4 regions of the Sphingobium limneticum genome follow, and region 2 is predicted to be linked to each of the others. Evidence: riboswitches for the same ligand, from Rfam matches in the RefSeq annotation. Region 2 holds a riboswitch; each other region holds the start of a gene.
What was found. A riboswitch is a leader RNA that binds a small molecule or an ion and turns the genes downstream of it on or off. The one in region 2 is predicted to bind cobalamin.
Positions count from the first base shown of each region.

Region 1: another riboswitch for cobalamin. It lies ahead of F4U95_RS10205 (TonB-dependent receptor plug domain-containing protein); the one in region 2 lies ahead of F4U95_RS17635 (TonB-dependent receptor plug domain-containing protein).
Region 3: another riboswitch for cobalamin. It lies ahead of F4U95_RS00960 (TonB-dependent receptor); the one in region 2 lies ahead of F4U95_RS17635 (TonB-dependent receptor plug domain-containing protein).
Region 4: another riboswitch for cobalamin. It lies ahead of cobW (cobalamin biosynthesis protein CobW); the one in region 2 lies ahead of F4U95_RS17635 (TonB-dependent receptor plug domain-containing protein).

Region 1 covers NZ_VYQA01000006.1:180,696-185,306, reverse strand. Annotated here, with positions in the region: gene fdhF (formate dehydrogenase subunit alpha) at 1-1,056, shown strand, start outside; gene F4U95_RS10215 (formate dehydrogenase subunit delta) at 1,065-1,370, shown strand; gene fdhD (formate dehydrogenase accessory sulfurtransferase FdhD) at 1,402-2,205, shown strand; cobalamin riboswitch at 2,268-2,481, shown strand; gene F4U95_RS10205 (TonB-dependent receptor plug domain-containing protein) at 2,652-4,511, shown strand; gene F4U95_RS10200 (ABC transporter substrate-binding protein) at 4,528-4,611, opposite strand, start outside.
Region 2 covers NZ_VYQA01000014.1:115,186-119,796, forward strand. Annotated here, with positions in the region: gene F4U95_RS17625 (TetR/AcrR family transcriptional regulator) at 1-154, shown strand, start outside; gene F4U95_RS17630 (cobyrinic acid a,c-diamide synthase CobB) at 154-1,452, shown strand; cobalamin riboswitch at 1,465-1,653, shown strand; gene F4U95_RS17635 (TonB-dependent receptor plug domain-containing protein) at 1,807-3,759, shown strand; gene F4U95_RS17640 (hypothetical protein) at 3,786-4,322, shown strand; gene F4U95_RS17645 (DUF1636 domain-containing protein) at 4,322-4,611, shown strand, end outside.
Region 3 covers NZ_VYQA01000001.1:255,352-259,962, forward strand. Annotated here, with positions in the region: gene F4U95_RS00960 (TonB-dependent receptor) at 1-1,898, opposite strand, end outside; cobalamin riboswitch at 2,079-2,328, opposite strand; gene F4U95_RS00965 (RNA polymerase sigma factor) at 2,742-3,314, shown strand; gene F4U95_RS00970 (FecR family protein) at 3,396-4,337, shown strand; gene F4U95_RS00975 (TonB-dependent receptor) at 4,566-4,611, shown strand, end outside.
Region 4 covers NZ_VYQA01000017.1:85,398-90,008, forward strand. Annotated here, with positions in the region: gene F4U95_RS19245 (CbtA family protein) at 1-595, opposite strand, end outside; gene F4U95_RS19250 (CbtB domain-containing protein) at 605-832, opposite strand; gene F4U95_RS19255 (histidine phosphatase family protein) at 1,031-1,597, shown strand; cobalamin riboswitch at 1,662-1,911, shown strand; gene cobW (cobalamin biosynthesis protein CobW) at 2,095-3,129, shown strand; gene cobN (cobaltochelatase subunit CobN) at 3,129-4,611, shown strand, end outside.

The DNA.
Region 1 (4,611 bases), on a different contig from region 2:
GTGTCGGACGATGCGACGCGCAGCCTGTTCGAACGAACATGGGGCGTGACGCTGGACGCCGAGCCGGGGTTGCGCATTCCCAACATGCTGGACGCGGCGACCGACGGCACGTTCAAGGGCCTGTTCGTGCAGGGCGAGGATATTCTCCAGTCCGACCCCAATACCCATCATGTCGCGGCGGGGCTGGCGGCGATGGAGTGCGTGGTGGTGCAGGATCTGTTCCTGAACGAAACCGCCAATTATGCGCATATCTTCCTGCCCGGATCGACCTTTCTGGAGAAGGACGGCACCTTCACCAATGCCGAACGGCGCATCCAGCGCGTGCGCAAGGTGATGGCGCCGCTCAATGGCTACGCCGATTGGGAGATCGTGCAATTGGTGGCGAATGCCATGGGGCTGGCTTGGACCTACGACCATCCCGCGCAGATCATGGATGAGATTGCGGCGCTCACCCCAACCTTTGCCGGCGTGCATTATGACCGGCTGGAGGCGGAAGGATCGCTGCAATGGCCGGCCAATGACGCCGCGCCGGACGGAACGCCGACCATGCATATCGACGGCTTCGTGCGGGGGAAGGGCAAATTCGTCGTCACCGACTATGTGCCGACCGACGAGAAGACCGGGCCGCGCTTCCCGCTGTTGCTGACGACCGGGCGCATATTGTCCCACTATAATGTCGGGGCGCAGACCCGGCGTACGGCCAATACCGCCTGGCATCCCGAGGACCGGCTGGAGATCCATCCGAGCGACGCCGACAATCGCGGCCTGAAGGATGGCGACTGGGTGACGCTGCGCAGCCGGGCGGGGGAGACGACCTTGCGCGCGCTGATTACCGAGCGGGTCGCGCCGGGGGTGGTCTATACGACCTTCCATCATCCCGAGACGCAGGCCAATGTCATCACCACCGACTATTCGGACTGGGCCACCAATTGCCCCGAATATAAGGTGACGGCGGTGCAGGTGATGGCGTCCAACGGGCCGAGCGACTGGCAGCAGGATTATGCGGAGCAGGCCCGGACCAGCCGCCGCATCGCCCCGCTGGAAGCGGCGGAATAGGCGGGCATATGAGCGACGATACGCATGTCATGTCCACCACGGACAGGCTGGTCTATATGGCGCACCAGATCGCCCGCAACATGGCAATGATGGGCGAAGCGAAGGCGACGGAAGCGCTGGCCGAACATCTGACCCGCTTCTGGGATCCGCGGATGAAGGCGCAGATCGTCGCCATCGCGCAGGATCAGCCCGAACGGCTTTCGCCGACGGTAGCCGCCGCGGTGGCCCGAATGGCGCAGGGCCGGCCGGCGCCCGATGTCGATGCGGCGCAGTTCAATGCCGTGGATGAGGCCGGCCATTGCGACGCCGGTTGAGCGGCGGCCCGTCCACCGCTAGGCCGTGATCATGGATGATGCCGCCGCCAGCCCCCTGACATTCGATCGCCTGACCCCCGACGGCGCAACGCGGGCGGTCGAGCGGCCATTGGCGCAAGAAGTGCCGGTAGCGATCGAATATAATGGCGCGGGCTATGCGGTGTTGATGGCGACGCCGAGCGATATCGGCGATCTGGTGCAGGGGTTCAGCCTGGCCGAGCGGCTGGTGAGCCGGGACGATGCACTGCTGGACGTGGATGTGCATGATACAGGCGCGGGGATCGTCGCCCGCGCGACATTGCCGCCGCATCGCACCGATGGATTGCTGGATCGGGTGCGGCATCGCGCGTCCGATTCCTCCTGCGGCATGTGCGGGATCGAGAATCTGGAGCAGGCGATCCGGCCTTTGCCGCGCGTGACGACGACGTCGCGGGCGGATCGGGATGCCATCTTTCGCGCACTAGAGGATTTGCGCGATCATCAGCCACTCAACGCCGCGACCGGTGCGGCCCATGCGGCGGCCTGGGTCGGGGCGGACGGCGCGATCCGGCTGGCGCGGGAGGATGTCGGGCGGCATAATGCGTTCGATAAGCTGATCGGTGCGATGGCGCGGATGGAGGCGGACTGGGACGGCGGCTTTGCGCTGCTGTCGTCGCGCTGTTCCTATGAACTGGTGGAGAAGGCGGTGCTGGCCGATTGCCCCCTACTGGTCACCATATCTGCCCCAACCCGGCTGGCGGCGGAGCGGGCCGAGGCGGCGGGATTGTCGCTGGTCGTGTTGGCGCGGTCCGACGCCCTGTTGCTGCGGGGCCACAGCGACATCCGCCAAACATAGGACCGCTTGGCAGCGTCCCGGCTTTCCCTTATGGCGCGCGGTGTGGGGGAGGCATGTCTTTCCTGCAACATGATCGCGCCGGTGCCCGGAAACGGGTTAATCGGGAATGTGGTGCGGGCGTCACAAGCGCCTTAATCCACGGCTGTCCCTGCAACTGTGAGCGGATAGCGCGATGCACTGGCCCCCAAAAAAGGGCAGCCACTGGAGCAATCCGGGAAGGCGTGCATCGTGCCGTGACCCGCGAGCCAGGAGACCGGCCGGCGCTTGGTCGCTCTTGCTTTGGTCCAGGGGATGGTCGGGGCACGGTGGTTTTCCGTCGAGCGACGCCATGCGGCCGGGGCCGCATCGGGCTGCGGACGGGATATGGCGTCATCCCCCCAAAGGCCCGACCGCTTTCGGGCGGACGCCCCTGCCGACGTCGCACCGACGCTTTAGGGGCAATGACAATGTTGAAATATGGACTTTCGCTGGTGGCTCTGGTTGCTGCCAATCCGGCCTTTGCGCAGGCGGACGACGATATCGTCGTGACCGCCGCGGGCATCGAACAGTCGCGCGATGAGGTCGGTCAGGCGATCACGGTCATCGACGCGGACACGATCAAAACGCGGCAGGCGATCGACGTGGTGGACCTGCTGGCGACGACGCCGGGCGTGCGTTTCAACCGCAACGGCACCGTCGGCGCGCAGACCGGCGTGTCGCTGCGCGGTGCGGAAACGACGCAGACGCTGGTGCTGATCGACGGGGTGAAGGTGAACGACCCCAGCGGCATTGGCGACGGCTATGATTTCGGCCCGCTGCTGACCGGCAATATCCGCCGGATCGAGGTGCTGCGCGGTTCCAACTCGGTGGTGCATGGCAGCCAGGCGATCGGCGGCGTGGTCAATATCATGACCGGCGTGCCGGCCGAAGGCTTCGGCGCCAACGCTTCGGCCGAATATGGCTATAGCGACACGTTCAGTGCGAAGGCCGACATATCCGGTACCGCCGGTATCGCGTCGGGCGGCGTGGGCGCTGCCTATTTCCGCACCGATGGCATTTCGTCGGCCGCCAACGGCACAGAGCGCGACGGCAGCGAGAATATCGCCGCCAATGCACGATTGAAGCTGGCCTTTTCGGACAGCCTGAGCCTCGACCTGCGCGGCTATTATATCCATGCCGATCTGGACGTAGATGGCTTCCCGGCGCCGGCCTATATATTGGCCGATACGCCCGAAGTCGCCATTACCGACCAATATGTCGGCTATGCCGGCATCAACCTTGCGCTGCTGGACGGCAAGCTGACCAATCGGGCGGCCGTCACCTGGATGCGCAACGATCGCGACTATTATTCGGCGCGCGGCGCGGATGTCGATTATGGCTATAGCGGCACCAACCTGCGCTTCGAATATGAAGGCGTCTATGCCCCGGTCGATCAGGCCAAGCTGGTCTTCGGTTACGAGCATGAGCGGCCGGACTATGATTATTACGACGCCTTCAGCACGACGAGCGCGAAGATCAACATCGACAGCGTCTATGCGCTGGCGATCGTGAAGCCCTTCACGGGCCTGGCCGTCACCGGCGGCCTGCGTCATGACGATCATAGCCAGTTCGGCGGCGCGACCACCTTTGGCGCCAACGCCAATTATTCGCCCAATGGCGGCGCGACAAATGTACGGCTGAGCTATGGCGAGGGGTTCAAGGCGCCGTCGCTCTATCAGTTGTACGACACGTTTAGCGGCAACAGGGCGCTGACCCCGGAACGGTCGAAAAGCTATGATGTCGGCTTCGACCAGCGGCTGGATGGTGGCCGCGCGGTGTTGTCGGTCACGGCGTTCCAGCGCGATACCCGCAACCAGATCAATTATGACGTCTCGCTTCCGCCCTTTGGTGGCTACGCCAATCTGGACCGCACCCGCGCCAAGGGCGTGGAAGCATCGATCGCCTTGAAGCCGGTGGACGCGCTGACCGTGACGGGCAGCTACTCCTATGTAGATGCGCGCGACCGGTCGGTCGGATCGGCCACCTATGGTAATCGTCTGGCCCGCCGCGCCGCCAATGCGGTGAGCGTGTCGGCCGACTATGTCTGGCCCTTCGGCCTGTCGACCGGCGCGACCGTCACGATGGTCGGCGACAGTTTCGACAATGCGGCGAACACGCGCCGTCTGGATGGCTATGCGCTGGCCGGCATCAGGGCCTCCTTCCCCGTGGGCGAGCATCTGGAAGTCTATGGTCGCGTCGACAATCTGACCGATGAGAATTACCAGACGGCCTATGGTTACGGCACCTATGGCCGCGCTGCCTATGGCGGCGTGCGTGTCCGCTTCTGAGGGCTTTTGGCTGGGGTCAGCGCGGCGCGTTCAGGCGCGCCGTGATGGCCCTTGCCGCCTGCACATAGGCCGGGCCGCCGCACACGGTCCAGCTTTGCGG
Region 2 (4,611 bases):
GTCGGCGGTGCAGGCTCTGGTAACGGGGTGGACCGGTTTTGCCACTGGCCCGCAGGGCGGCGATATCGCTCGACTGGTGGAGATCGACGCCGCCGTGGATGCCAGCCTGATCGCGCTGGTCCAGGGTTTTGCCGCATCGAGCGACGATCTGTGATGCTTGGAAAAGGGCTGATCATCGGCGCCCCTGCGTCGGGCGCCGGCAAGACGATGGTGACGATCGGCCTGCAACGGGCCTTTGCCGATCGCGGCCTCGCCGTGCACGGCGCCAAATGCGGGCCGGACTATATCGATCCGGCCTTTCACGCGGCCGCGACCGGGCGGCCCTCGATCAATCTGGACGGGTTCGCCATGGCGCCGGCCATGCTGCGCGGGCTGGCCGCACATGTCGCATCCACTGTCCAACTCGTTGTCGCAGAAGGGGCGATGGGCCTTTATGACGGCGCACGGGCGGAAGGTCGGTCAGGCGCCTCCGCCGATGTCGCGCACCTGCTGGACTGGCCGATGCTGCTGGTCGTCGATGCCCGCGCCGCAGCGCAGACGGTGGCAGCGGTGGCGCATGGCTGCGCGACCTTTCCGGGCGCGCCCGCCATTGCCGGCGTGATCGCCAACCGGGTGGCCAGCCCCCGCCATCGCCGCATGATAGAGGATGGCTTTGCCCGCATCGGCCTGCCCCTGCTGGGCGCGATTTCAACCGATGAGGGGCTGGCCATGCCGTCGCGCCATCTGGGTCTGGTGCAGGCGGGCGAAACGGATGAACTGGAAGCGGGGATCGCGGCGATCGCGCAGCGCGTAGCGGCGCAATGCGATCTGGATGCGATCCATGCCGCGGCCGGAGCGACGGCGGATTTTCCGGCACTCAATCCGGGCATCCATCCGCCGGGGCAACGGATCGCCATCGCCCGCGATGCGGCTTTCAGCTTCTTCTACCCCCATATGGCGCATTGGTGGCGATCGGCCGGGGCGGAGCTGCACTTCTTCTCTCCGCTGGCGGACGAAGCGCCGCCGGCCGATTGCGATGCCTGCTGGCTGCCGGGCGGCTATCCCGAACTCCATGCCGGGCGGATCGCGGCCAATCACCATTTCCTGACGGGCCTTCGCACCTTCGCGCAAAATCGACCGGTTCATGGCGAGTGCGGCGGTTACATGGTGCTGGGCCGCACGCTGGAAGATGGGGATGGCGCGGTGCATGCCATGGCGGGCCTGCTGCCGATGGACAGTAGTTTCGCACAGCGGCGCAGGACATTGGGCTATCGCCGAGCCCGGTTGCGCCAGAATAGCAGCTTCGCTCCTGCCGGACAGCCATTGCTGGGCCATGAATTTCATTATGCGACGATCACCGCCAGCGAAGGCGAAGCGCTGGCCGACATGGCCGATGCGGAGGGACAACCACTTGCGCCCGCCGGCCATCGGGCGGGCCATGTGACGGGCGGCTTCTTCCACTTGATCGCCTGATCCAACTCCATTACGGCGGCCCTTGCGTCAGGTTCCCCGCAAGGGGATCAAAAGGGAACGGGGTTCAAGACCCCGGCTGCCCCTGCAACTGTGAGCGGCGAGCCATCGAGGCACAGGCCATTGGGATCATGATCCCGAGAAGGCGCTTCGAAACGGCATGGACCCGCAAGCCAGGAGACCTGCCTGTCGCGGTCGTTCTTCGTCCGGACAGGGTGTGCCGGTCGAACGAGGATATCCTCGCGCAACGACAAGCTGACCGTGCGGATTCGCGCGGCGGTGAAGTCGTGCGCATTGGCGTTCGGCATCGCTGTCGCGCCGCGCCCGCCCGGTCCTGTCAAAGACTGGGGGATTATCATGCACTGGATTTCAAAAAGCGGACTTTTCATTCTGGCGGGCCTGTCCATCCCCGGCTTCTCGACGCCGGCCATGGCCGAGGATGCGAGCGAGGTGATCGTCACGGCGCTGCGCCAGCCGCAGGCGATCGAGCAGGTGGCCTCGAGCATCACCGTGCTCGACAAGGCGGCGATCGACGCCGCGCAGGCTCTCACCGTATCGGACCTGCTGATCCGCACGCCCGGCATCAGCTTCACCCGCAATGGCGGCTATGGCACGGCGACGTCGATCCGTATCCGCGGTGCGGAGGCCGATCAGACCGTGCTGGTGATCGATGGCGTCAAGCTGGCCGATCCGTCCTCGACCGGCGGCGGCTATAATTTCGCGACGCTGATGACCGGCGATATCGACCGGATCGAGATTTTGCGCGGGCCGCAGTCGATTCTGTGGGGCAGCCAGGCGATCGGCGGCGTCGTCAATGTCGTGACGGCGCGCGCGCAGCGGCCGATCGAAGGCAGCTTCGATATCGATGCGGGATCGCGCGACACCGTCAGCGCCCGCGCCGCGCTGGGCGGTCGGCAGGGGGCGCTCGATTGGCAGGTCGCAGGCAGCCGCTTTACGACGCAGGGGATTTCCGCGATCAGCCCGCGCTATGGCGCCAAGGAGAAGGACGGCTATAGCAACAGCACGCTCAATGGCCGGCTGGGCGTTGCACTGGCGCCGGGTGTGTCGGTCGATATGCGGGGCTATTATGCCAAGGGCCGTACCGATATCGACAGCGCCGGGACCGTGCCCGACAGTCCGGAATATTCGCAGACCGAGGAGTGGATCGGCTATGCGGGCCTGAATGCCGACCTGTTCGGCGGGGCACTGCACAACCGTCTGTCCTTCAGCCGTAGCGAAACGATACGCGACAATATCAATCCGTCGCGCAAGCAGCGCCCGCTCAGCTTCGCGGCCAAGGGCGAAACCAACCGCTACGAATATCAGGGCGTGCTGACGATCGGGCAGGGATGGACGGCGACTTTCGGCGCGGAACGCGAAGAGCAGCGGATGCGCACCGCATCGCCCCCCAACAGCCTGGCCTCCTACGCGACCATCCGTGGATCGGCCGATATCGACAGCCTTTATGCGCAACTCAATGTCGAACCGCTGGCCGGGCTGACCCTTAATGGTGGGGTGCGCTACGACCATCATTCGACCTTCGGCGGCAATACCGTCTTCGGCGCAGGCGCGGCCTGGGCGCTGGCCAAGGACAGCACGATTCTGCGCGCGAGCTATGGTGAGGGGTTCAAGGCGCCGACGCTTTATCAACTCTATAGCGACTATGGGAATATGGCGCTGGTGCCGGAAAAGTCGCACGGCTGGGATGCGGGTATCGAACAGCATCTGTTCGACCATGGCTTGATCCTGTCGGCCACCTGGTTCGACCGCAGCACCGATAATCTCATCACCTATAATGGTTGCCCGACGACCAACCGGCCGCCGCTTTGCTATGCGCCCGGCACGACCATGCCGCGCTTGGGCTATTACGCCAATGTCCAGCGCAGCGAGGCGCACGGGCTGGAACTGGCCGGGGTCGCGCATGTCGGTCGATTGACGCTGGACGGCAATTATAGCTGGGTATCGGCGGAGGATCGCTCGCCCGGCCTCAACTATGGCAACCAGTTGGCGCGGCGTCCGCGTCATGCGGCCAATGGCACGCTGCGCTATGACTGGACCTTCGGCCTGAGCACGGCGGTCGCAGTCCGTTGGTCGGGTAAGGCGCTGGATGCGGCGCGGACGAGCGCGACCGTGGCGCCGTTCGTGAACGATGCCTATACGCTGGTCGACCTGCGCGCCGAAATGCCGGTGCTGGACAAGCTGACGCTGTTTGGTCGGGTCGAAAATCTGTTCGACGACTATTATGAGACGGCGCGTCGCTATGGTCAGTTGGGGCGCAGCATCCATGCCGGCCTGAGGGCACGGTTTTGATATCCTATGAACGGGAGTGCATGACTATGGATAGCCTGTCCCCTGCCACCGCCCGCCATCTGTGGGTGGGACTGATGACGGTGGCCAGCACCGTGACGACACTGGTGCTGGCCTGCGCCACGCCCTTTCCCGCGCTCGCCGCCATCGCTGCGCTGTATGTTCGGCGACAGGAAGGCATCATCCTGATGCTCGCCGCCTGGGCGGTGTCGCAGGGGGTGGGATATTGCCTGCTTGGCTATCAGATGACCGCCGAGAACGCCTTCTGGGCCGTAACCATGGCGCTGGCCGCGATCGCGGCGGTGATGTGCGCGGGTTGGGTGGCCGGTCGATCGGCTGGAGCACATCCTGCGCTCCGGCTGGCGGCCGCCTATGGCGTGGCATTCGTCGCGTTCAAGCTTGTCGTTCTGGGCGGGGCCGTGCTGCTTAATTCCGGTTGGGCGGCGTTCGCGCCGGACATATTGGCGCGGCAGTTCGTCCGCTACGCCATGATCCTGGGCGGGTTGCTGGGGTTGCAATATCTGCTCGATCGCGGCGGCTTGCTGCGCGCCGGAGTGGCCGTCTGATGCTGCGCGCGGTCGAGGATGGCCCGGCGGTGGTAGTATGCAGCAGCTGCCGTCATTCGGCGGACGCGCGGGAGGATGGAGAGGGCGTGCGCGGCGGCGCCCGGCTGGCGGAAGCGTTGCGCAGGGTCAAGGCTGGCTCGGATCGTTATGACGCGGTAGCGGTGCAGGATATGCCCTGTCTCTTCGCCTGTTCCGACCATTGCACCGTCCATCTGCGCGCGCCGGGCAAGATCGGCTATGTGCTGGGCCGCTTTACGCCGGATGAGGACGCGGCGCGCGCGATCCTGGA
Region 3 (4,611 bases), on a different contig from region 2:
TGGCTGACGCCACCGTCCATCACCCAATTATCGGCAAACTCCCAACTGACGAACGCGTTAGCGGTCTTTGCCGCCACATTGCTAGGGCGGTTACCGGCCCGCTGGAACAGCACGCCGCCTACCGACTCCGCAAAATCGTCATAGCGCGCCCGGACCAGCGCACCATTGAGCATGATGCTGAGACGGTCGATCGGCTCAAGGAAGAGCGAAGCCTCCACGCCGCGTGAGCTTTGCTGGCCCACCTGTACCTGAATAGTGGGAATCAACGGGTCGGATGTCAGCAGCTTGCGCTTGACGATATCATAGGCGGCCAAGGTCCACTGCCCGCGCGACCCCCAGAAGATATGCTTTATCCCTGCCTCATATTGCCGGCCGGTCGACAGGTCGAAATCGCTTTGCGCCATGCTGGTGGACACCAGCGCGCCGACCGGATCGGCCGCCGTGGCATATTGGCCATAGAGCGCCAGCGACGGCACCGGATTATAGACCGCGCCCATGCGCCATGTCACCGCATCGGGGGTGGCGACGAAGTTGTTGGCCGCGTTCACATAGTCGGTCTTGGTAATTTCCGGCCGATCGTAGCGCAGGCCCCCCACCAGCGAGAATTGCTCGCTGAACTTCAGTCGATCCTCGGCAAACAGCGCATATTGGCGGATGCGATTGGTGTAGCGCGGCTTGGTCGGTGCGCCAGGCTGATGAAGGAACAGCCCCGGATCGGGATTGGCGGCATCGACCAAGCGCGTTGCATTATTGCCGCTGTTACTGACATTCTTGTAACTGATGCGATTGACGTCGAAGCCGATCACCAGACTATTGTCCAGTCCGCCGACGCCATGGTTCAACGTCGCACTGGTACGGTTGCCGGTCTGTTTTTGTATATGGTACAGTTCCAGGAAACTGGATTGGCGGACCTGCGCGGCATTGCTGGCCGTCGCCGGCACATAGGTGACGGTTTCGGCATTTTTCCAATATTTGTTCGCCCACAAATGATAGAATATGCTCCGGATGGTCAATGCGTCCGACGGTTGCCACTCCATTTTCGCCTGGCTCCAATTGTCGCGGAAGCGCAGCCGGGCATCGGCGACATTATAGTTGTTCTTCCTGATCGAGCGATCAAGCGCGCCATTGACGAGCGGCACGCCAAACCAGGTGCGGGGATTTTGTTCGCTATAGTCATGGGACAGAGTGATGCTCAGATTCGCGGCGGGCTTCAGCCGGATAGCGCCGGCCAGCGCCACTGCATCGGCGTCGCCCCGCGTCATCCACCCTTCGGACCGGCGAACGCTGGCATCCGCGCGGAAAGCGACACCGTCCGTAACCGGGCCGCCTGCGCCGACCCCGATATTGAAGCTGTCATAGGACGACACGCCTACGCGCCCGCTGACCTGCATATTGTCCGACGGCTGCTTGCGCACGACGTTGACCGCGCCACCGATCGCGCCTTCGCCATAAAGGACTGAAGCCGGGCCGCGCAAAATCTCCACGCTTTGCGCCATCCACGGATCGGCGGGGAAGGTCAGCGTATTATTGTACATGCGCATGCCGTCATACAGGGTCATGACCGAATTCTGCCCGGTAAAGCCCCGCGCAGAGAGGCCGAAACCGAACACGCCCGACGTGTTGACGATGCCCGTCGCGCGCGCGGCAGCATCCTGAATGGTAAGGTCGCCGCGCAGGCGAATGGCGTCGCCATCCAGCGTTTCGACACTGGCCGGCATTTCCAGCGCGGTAAGGCCAAGCCGGCTCGCCCCGTCATTTTTCTGGTTGAGGCGCAGCGGATCGACGACGCCGGTGACGATGATGGCCGCCTCGTCCGTGTCTTCGGCAGACGGTTGGGCAAAAGCGCCAGGCGCAACAAGAGAGAAGGCCGCAATCGCAGCCGGTGCACATTTCAACATATTCAACCCCCGTTCGGCATCGCACGACAATCGGGCGGGGGCGTGCCGTTCACGAACGGTCGGCAGCCGGCATCGGCCGGACGCCAGGGGCGGCCGACACACAGCGTCCGATGCGGCCCCAGCCGCTCGTTCGTCGCTCAGACGGAGTTACCGTGCCGCGGCCATCCCCTGGACCAAGGCAAGAGCGACCAGACGCCGGCAGGTCTCCTGGCTCATGGGTCATCGCTTGATATACGGCCTTCCCAGGCCTCGCATGATTTAGCGTCCGGCCCAGTGGCTGGCAGATCGGTCGCAATGCCGTCTGCTCATGTATATCGCGCTCGCCACTTACAGTTGCAGGGACAGCCCTGGATTTGGACGGCTCGCACCATCCTCACCATGTTCCCATTTTAATCCCCGTTTCCGGGGAACCGACGCGATCTTTGTCTCCTCGGCTCCCAAAGGCGCCGCATCGACACACCCATCTATGATTCTCATGTTGCCGGCGCAAGAGACTTCCGCATTGTTCTTCAGCGGACTGATCGGCTTCTATAATATTGCCTCCCTCATAACGCCGTCGGTACGGTTCCGCCGTCGATGACATATTCGGTGCCAGCAGCGGGAGTCGTCGTTGATCGAGGTCACATGGATGACGATACCGCCATCCCTGCGGAGCATCGTCCTTACCGCCAAAGGACGGGCGGGCGGCGCGTCAATCCGGCGGATTTAAGGCGCATCGGATCGGGGCAGGACAGGCCGACGCCTGATATCGCAAGCGGAATAATCTCTCTGGGATGTCGCAAAACTTACATTTTATCGACCTACTCACCAGCCGCCCTCCCATGATATTCCGAGTTCACAGTCGTGACTGCGCTTCATGTTCGCCCTATTGACCGCTGGTTCGTGGACGAAGTCCTGCCGCACGAAAGCGCCTATATCGCCTATGCGCGCCGCACCGTGCGTGACGAAGACGAAGCGGGCGACATCGTGCAGGAAGTCTATGCCAAGCTGTTCACGCTCGACGGCTGGACCGCCATCGCCAATCCGCCCGGCTATGTGATGCGCATGATCTACAGCCATTCTATCGACCGTATCCGACAGGCCCGTGTCGTCACCATGCAACCCATGCCTGCTCCAGCCATAACCGATGTCGCCGACGACATGCCTGACAGTTTCCGCATCGTCGCCGCCCGCACGCAAATGGCCCGCGTGCATCAGGCGATCGCCGCACTCCCCGACCGCTGTCGCATCGCCCTTGTCCGTCGCCGTTTCGGCGAAGAAAGTCCGCGCGCCATAGCCGACGATCTGGGCATCAGTATCTCCACATTCGAAAAGCGTCTGGCCCGCGCCGTCCAACTGTTGACCCATGCCCTCACCCCTTACGAACCGGCCATGGACGACGTATCGGAACAGTCGCAGGAGAAGATGCTTCTCTGACCGGCAAGCGCCTGTTAGATAGAAGGAAGGGATTGATCCCCCTCATGGATTGGCCCGATTGGCGAATATAACGAACGACAGATGACGATTTCTAAGGATCCGCTGGGTCAGGACGCCCTCATTGCCGAAGCGTCGCGATGGTTCGCTGCGCTGGAGGCGGGCACGGCACATGCAGATGATTTCGAAAAATGGCGACGCGGCGATCCGGCTCGCGCCGTCGCTTACGCGCGCGTCGTTGCCAATTGGGAGCGGATCGCCACCGCATCCCCGGCAGCGCTTCACCCGCGCACGGATGAAGCGCCCGCGTTCACCCGTCGTCAATGGCTCCGGATCGCCGCTGTCGGCGTGCCGCTCGCCGTCATCGGATCCGGCTTCGTCGCGCAGCGCGCCTATGCCTGGGACAATGCAACGACGGGCGTGGGCGAAACCCGGCGCGTCAACCTGCCGGACGGCAGCATCGCCTACCTCAACACCGACACGTCCTTGTCATGGCAGTTCTCGAAAAAGCAGCGGGCGCTGCGCCTGGAGCGCGGTGAAGTGGCGCTCGACCTGCGCGGCCGCGACAGCGCCATCTTTCACGCGGATGCGGGATCGCTGTCGCTCACACCCGGCCTGTTCGATGCCCGCGTTACGGACGACCGGGTGAAAGTAACCCTGGTGGACGGCCCCGCCATGCCCCTGCGCGACACCGCAGACGCCGAGGCGTTGAAGCCCAACCAGTCGATCATCGTCGAAGGCGACGGCATGCATCGGGTCGAAACCCACAGCAGCGAACAAGTCGCCTCGCTCATGGCCTGGCGCGCGGGTGAGATCATCTTCATCGATCAATCGGTCGCCGACGCAGCGGCAGATTTCAATCGCTACCTTCCGCGGAAAATCATCGTCGTCGACGCCGCACTCGCGCAGGAAAAAATCGGCGGCCGCTTCGACCTGTCACGCCCCGACCAGTTTCTGAAAGCCGTATCGCTCAGCCTGAACGCACAGGTCACGACCACCCCCAACGGCTATCGCCTGGCGCGATAAGACACCGTTCGTAAAATGCGCGAAAGAGCGCATTTTCGATGCGGCACGGCAAAGGGCGCATTTCCAAACAGTCGCAAACGCAGCGCGAAACGACCGCGTCTTCACGCCACCAAATGATCGGGAGATTTATTTTCCTCCGGCTTGGAGGCAGTGCCTTCCAATCCCGTCATCACACCGAACCGCGCAAATATGGCGCTCTTCGGGGGTTGATCTTTCATGTCGTTCCGTATGTCCCATTCGCTTCTTGCCGCCCTTGCGACCACAACAGCGCTGG
Region 4 (4,611 bases), on a different contig from region 2:
CGGCCGGCACTTCATTGATGACGGGCAGCAGATATTGGCCGACGCCCACCACCAGTGCGAAAGCGCCGACGGCCAGCAAGGTCGCGTCGATCGGGCGCAGCGAGCGCAGCAGCGCGGTGCGGACATGGGCCGCGATCACCGCCGCGGCGATCGACAGGCCGATCATCATGAAATAGGCGGCGGTGCGGATGCCCACCGTTTCATGCTGGCCCACGGCCGGCGGCGTCTGGGGATATTTGATCCCCGGCACGATGACGATCAGCAGGAAGGCAAGCCCGGCCAGCAGCAACGCGAAGCTGCGTGGCCCAATCCGACCGAACCGGCCATAGCCATAGGCGAAGACCAGCGAGAAGATGCCGCCGACCGCCGCGCCATAGAGGGCCAGCGCCGTGAACAGCCCGGCGCCCTTCTGCGTATCGCGGCTGACCAGTTCCGGCTCTTCGGCTGCGGCCGGCGCATGGTGCGCGGCATGCGACGCCTCATAGCCGATGGCGAGGTCGATCTGCGGTTCGGCGATCACGCGCGCGACCAGCGTGGCGAGCAGCGCCGCCAGGATGCCGGCCAGCATCCCGCGCCACAATAATGTACGGGTCACGGCCGGGCGTCAGTGACAGGGAAAGCCGAGGAGATGGCGGCCGTCATGCACATATTCATGCACATACATGCCGTCGAACAGCGCAAAGGCACCCTGTTCGGTGCTGACGAAATAGAGGAAGATGAGCGCGATCAGCGTGCCCAGCACGGCCCAGGGCGCGATATCCGCAACCGGGATGGTGGCATCGCCGCGAACGGGGATGAACGGATCGTCGAACAGAGCGGCGGTGTTCGCCATGGCCTGATACTCCTGCACGGGATTGCGCGTCCCCGGAAAATAATGTCGCGGTTCGGAAGGAAGGTCTGGCTCTCGACGTCGGCTATGGACGGCGATAACAGTGGCGCGACCGCGCCGGAATTGCACCGGCTTCTTCTTTCTGAACGACCCGTGCTTTAGGCTGAGCGTAGGGACGCCGTCAATCATCTGCTGGAGGCCATGCTGACGACATCGTTGCTGCTGCTTTGCGCCGGGCCGACGCGCGCCAGCCGACAGGGCGGCTTTCCTGCCATTGATGAGGCGCTGGACGAGGGCGGCCAGCGCGATGCCGCTGCGCTGGTCCTGCCGGTTCGTTTCCGGGACGCGGTACAATCGAGCCCCACCTTGTCGGCGATCGAAACGGCGCAGGCCATGGGCGTCACGCCCCTGCCCCAGCCGGCATTGCGCGACATCGATCACGGCCGATGGGCCGGGCACGACTTTGCGACGATCGCGACAGAGGAACCCGAAGCGCTGGCACAATGGCTGGCCGATCCGGCGCGAGGCGGCCCGGATGGCGAAAGCCTGCACGCCTGTCAGTTGCGGGTCGGTGGCTGGCTCGATGCCCTCGCCGCGACTGGTGCGTCCATCTGTGCCCTGACCCATCCGATGCCGATCCGTGCCGCGATCGCCCATGCGCTCGCCATGCCGCTGCGCGCCAGCCTGTCCATCGACATCGCGCCTCTGTCGCGCACCACCCTGTCCTTCAACGGTCGCTGGCGGCTCCAGTCGCTGGAGCCGGGCTGAAAAGAGTTGCGGACCTTCATTGCCGCCTCTATCCGCATATCCGCCCATGCGTCTTGCGACATATGGGTGAATAGATCGCGCCGGTGCCTCGCAAGAGGCTTAAAATGGGAACGCGGTGCGGGCGGCGACACGCGGCCCTAATCCGAGGCTGTCCCTGCAACTGTAAGTGGCGAGCGCGATACACAGATGCGACGGGGCAAGGCGCCCCGTGCCGCAGCCACTGGGCCGGACGCTGCAACATGCGAGGCCTGGGAAGGCCGTGTATCAAGCGATGACCCATGAGCCAGGAGACCTGCCGGCGTCTGGTCGCTCTTGCTTTGGTCCAGGGGATGGCCGGGGCACGGTCCAACCCGTCTGAGCGACGAACGAAGCGGCAGGGGCCGCACGATGCGCGAGGCCGGCTGCCCTGACATGGGTGCCCGGCCGATCCTGTGCATCGACCGTTCGCGAACGGTTAAGTCCCTGCGTTTTTTAGACGCGCGATAAGGGATAAGATCATGAGCAAAGTGCCGACCACCGTCATCACCGGATTTCTGGGCGCGGGCAAGACCACGCTGATCCGCCATCTGCTGCAAAATGCCAAGGGGCGCCGGCTGGCGCTGATCATCAACGAATTTGGTGATGTCGGCGTCGATGGCGAACTGGTGAAGGGCTGCAATGACGAGGCCTGCCCGGAAGACGACATCGTAGAACTGGCCAATGGCTGCATCTGCTGCACCGTGGCCGACGATTTCCTGCCGACCATGCAGAAGCTGCTCGATCGGCCCAATCCGCCCGAACATATCATCATCGAAACCAGCGGCCTGGCCCTGCCCAAGCCGCTGGTGAAGGCATTCCAATGGCCCGACATCCGCACCCGCGCCACGGTGGACGGGGTGATCGCGTTGATCGACGCCGACGCGGTAGCCGCCGGACGCTTTGCCGCGGACGAAGTGGCACTGGCGGCGGCGCGCGCGGCGGACCCCAATCTGGACCATGACAGCCCGCTGGAGGAATTGTTCGAGGAACAGCTGATCTGCGCCGACATGGTGGTGCTGAACAAGACCGATCTGGTCGACGCCGCCACGCTGGCGACGGTAGAGGCGCAGGTGAAGGCGGAAACCCGCCCCGGCGTGGCGATCATCCACAGCGCGCAGGGGGCCATCGATCCGGCCGCGCTGCTGGGCCTGAGCGCGGCGGCCGAAGATGATCTGGACGCCCGCCCGTCGCATATCGACGGGATGGAGGAGCATGATCATGATGATTTCGACAGCTTCATCCTGTCGGGCGGCGATGTCGCCGATGTCGATGCGCTGGTCACGGGGCTGAACGCCACGATCGCCGCCCACGACATTTTGCGCGTCAAGGGCATGGTGTCGGTGGCCGGCAAGCCGTCGCGGCTGGTGGTGCAGGCAGTCGGCCCGCGCATCCAGCATTATTTCGACCGCGCCTGGAAGGCGGAGGAAGCCCGTCGCACCCAGTTGGTCGTGATCGGCCAGAAGGGGCTGGATCGCGCCGCAATTGAGGGTGCGCTCAAGCCGGTCATCGGCTGATGCACCTTCTGTCCGCCACGCCCGGCACGATATCCAATGGCCAGGAGGCGATCGACCTCGACCAGTCGCCGGGCGATATCGTGATCCTGACGGTAGCGGACAGCGAACTGGCCTGTTTCGCCAAGGCGGCGGCGCGCCTGACAGATGAAGATCCGATGTGCGGGGCGCCCAGCGTGCGCCTCGCCAATCTGCTCCAGCTGCGCCACCCCTATTCGGTCGACCTCTATGTCGAAAAGGTAATCGCCCAGGCGAAATTCGTCTGCGTCATCCTGCTCGGCGGCAAAAGCTACTGGCCCTATGGAATAGACGAGATCGCGCAGGTGGCACGGGAGCGAAACATCGCCTTCGCCGCGATCGCCGACGGGCGGGAGGATGACCCCGCGCTCGACCGGGCTTCGACCGTGCCGGCCGCATTGATCGACCGGCTGCGCGACTATCTGCGGCAGGGCGGGATGGCCAATGCGCTGAGCTTCCTGCGCACGGCGGCGCGCACGATAGGACGCGATGCCGGCACGCCCGACGATCCGGTGCCGGTCGCCGACGCAGGCCTCTATCTCTCCGGCGTCGATCGCCCTGCCCTGTCCGACCTGCGCGCGCGCTGGAGGCAAAGCGCGCCCGTCGCCTGTCTGATCTTCTACCGCGCGCTGATGGTGGCCGGCACGCTGGACGCGGTGGATGCGATGATCGCGGCGCTGGAGGCGCGCGGTTTCAACGTCGCGCCGATCCATGTCCGGGCCTTGCGCGAGCCTTTCGCGATGGACTGGCTGAAAGGCGTACTGGCCGACATCAGGCCGGACGTGATCCTCAACGCCACGAGCTTTGCCGCCTCCACCTCATCCGAACCGCGCACGGCCAGCATATTGGAACGGGCCGACTGCCCCATTCTCCAGCTGGCATTCGCCGGCGTCGAACAGGGCGAATGGCAGGATGCCGCCCGTGGCCTTGGCCCCCGCGACCTGGCCATGAATGTCGTGCTGCCCGAAGTGGACGGCCGCATCTTCACCCGCGCCGTCGCGTTCAAGGCGGCAGAGCGGTTCGACGCGCTGACCCAATGCGGCATCATCGTCCCGCGCGTGGCGCCCGATCGCGTCGCCTTCGTCGCCGATCTTGCCGCCCATTGGGCACGGCTGCGCCGTACGCCAGCAAGCGAACGGCGCGTGGCGCTGGTGCTGGCCAATTATCCCAATCGCGACGGGCGGATCGGCAATGGCGTGGGCCTCGACACGCCGGCCAGCGCCGCCGCGATCCTCGCCGGGCTGGCGGCAGCGGGCTATGATATCGGCAACGCGCCCAGGACCGGCGCCGGGCTTATGGAACTGCTGACCGGCGGCGTCACCAACGACCTGTCTTCATTGGATCGTCCCGGCGAGGTTGCCCTGCCGCTCGCCGATTATCGCATCGCCTTCGCCGCCATTCCGGCGCAAGCGCGCGCCGCCATGGTAGAGCGTTGGGGCGATCCGGAGGCCGATCCCTTCGTACGCG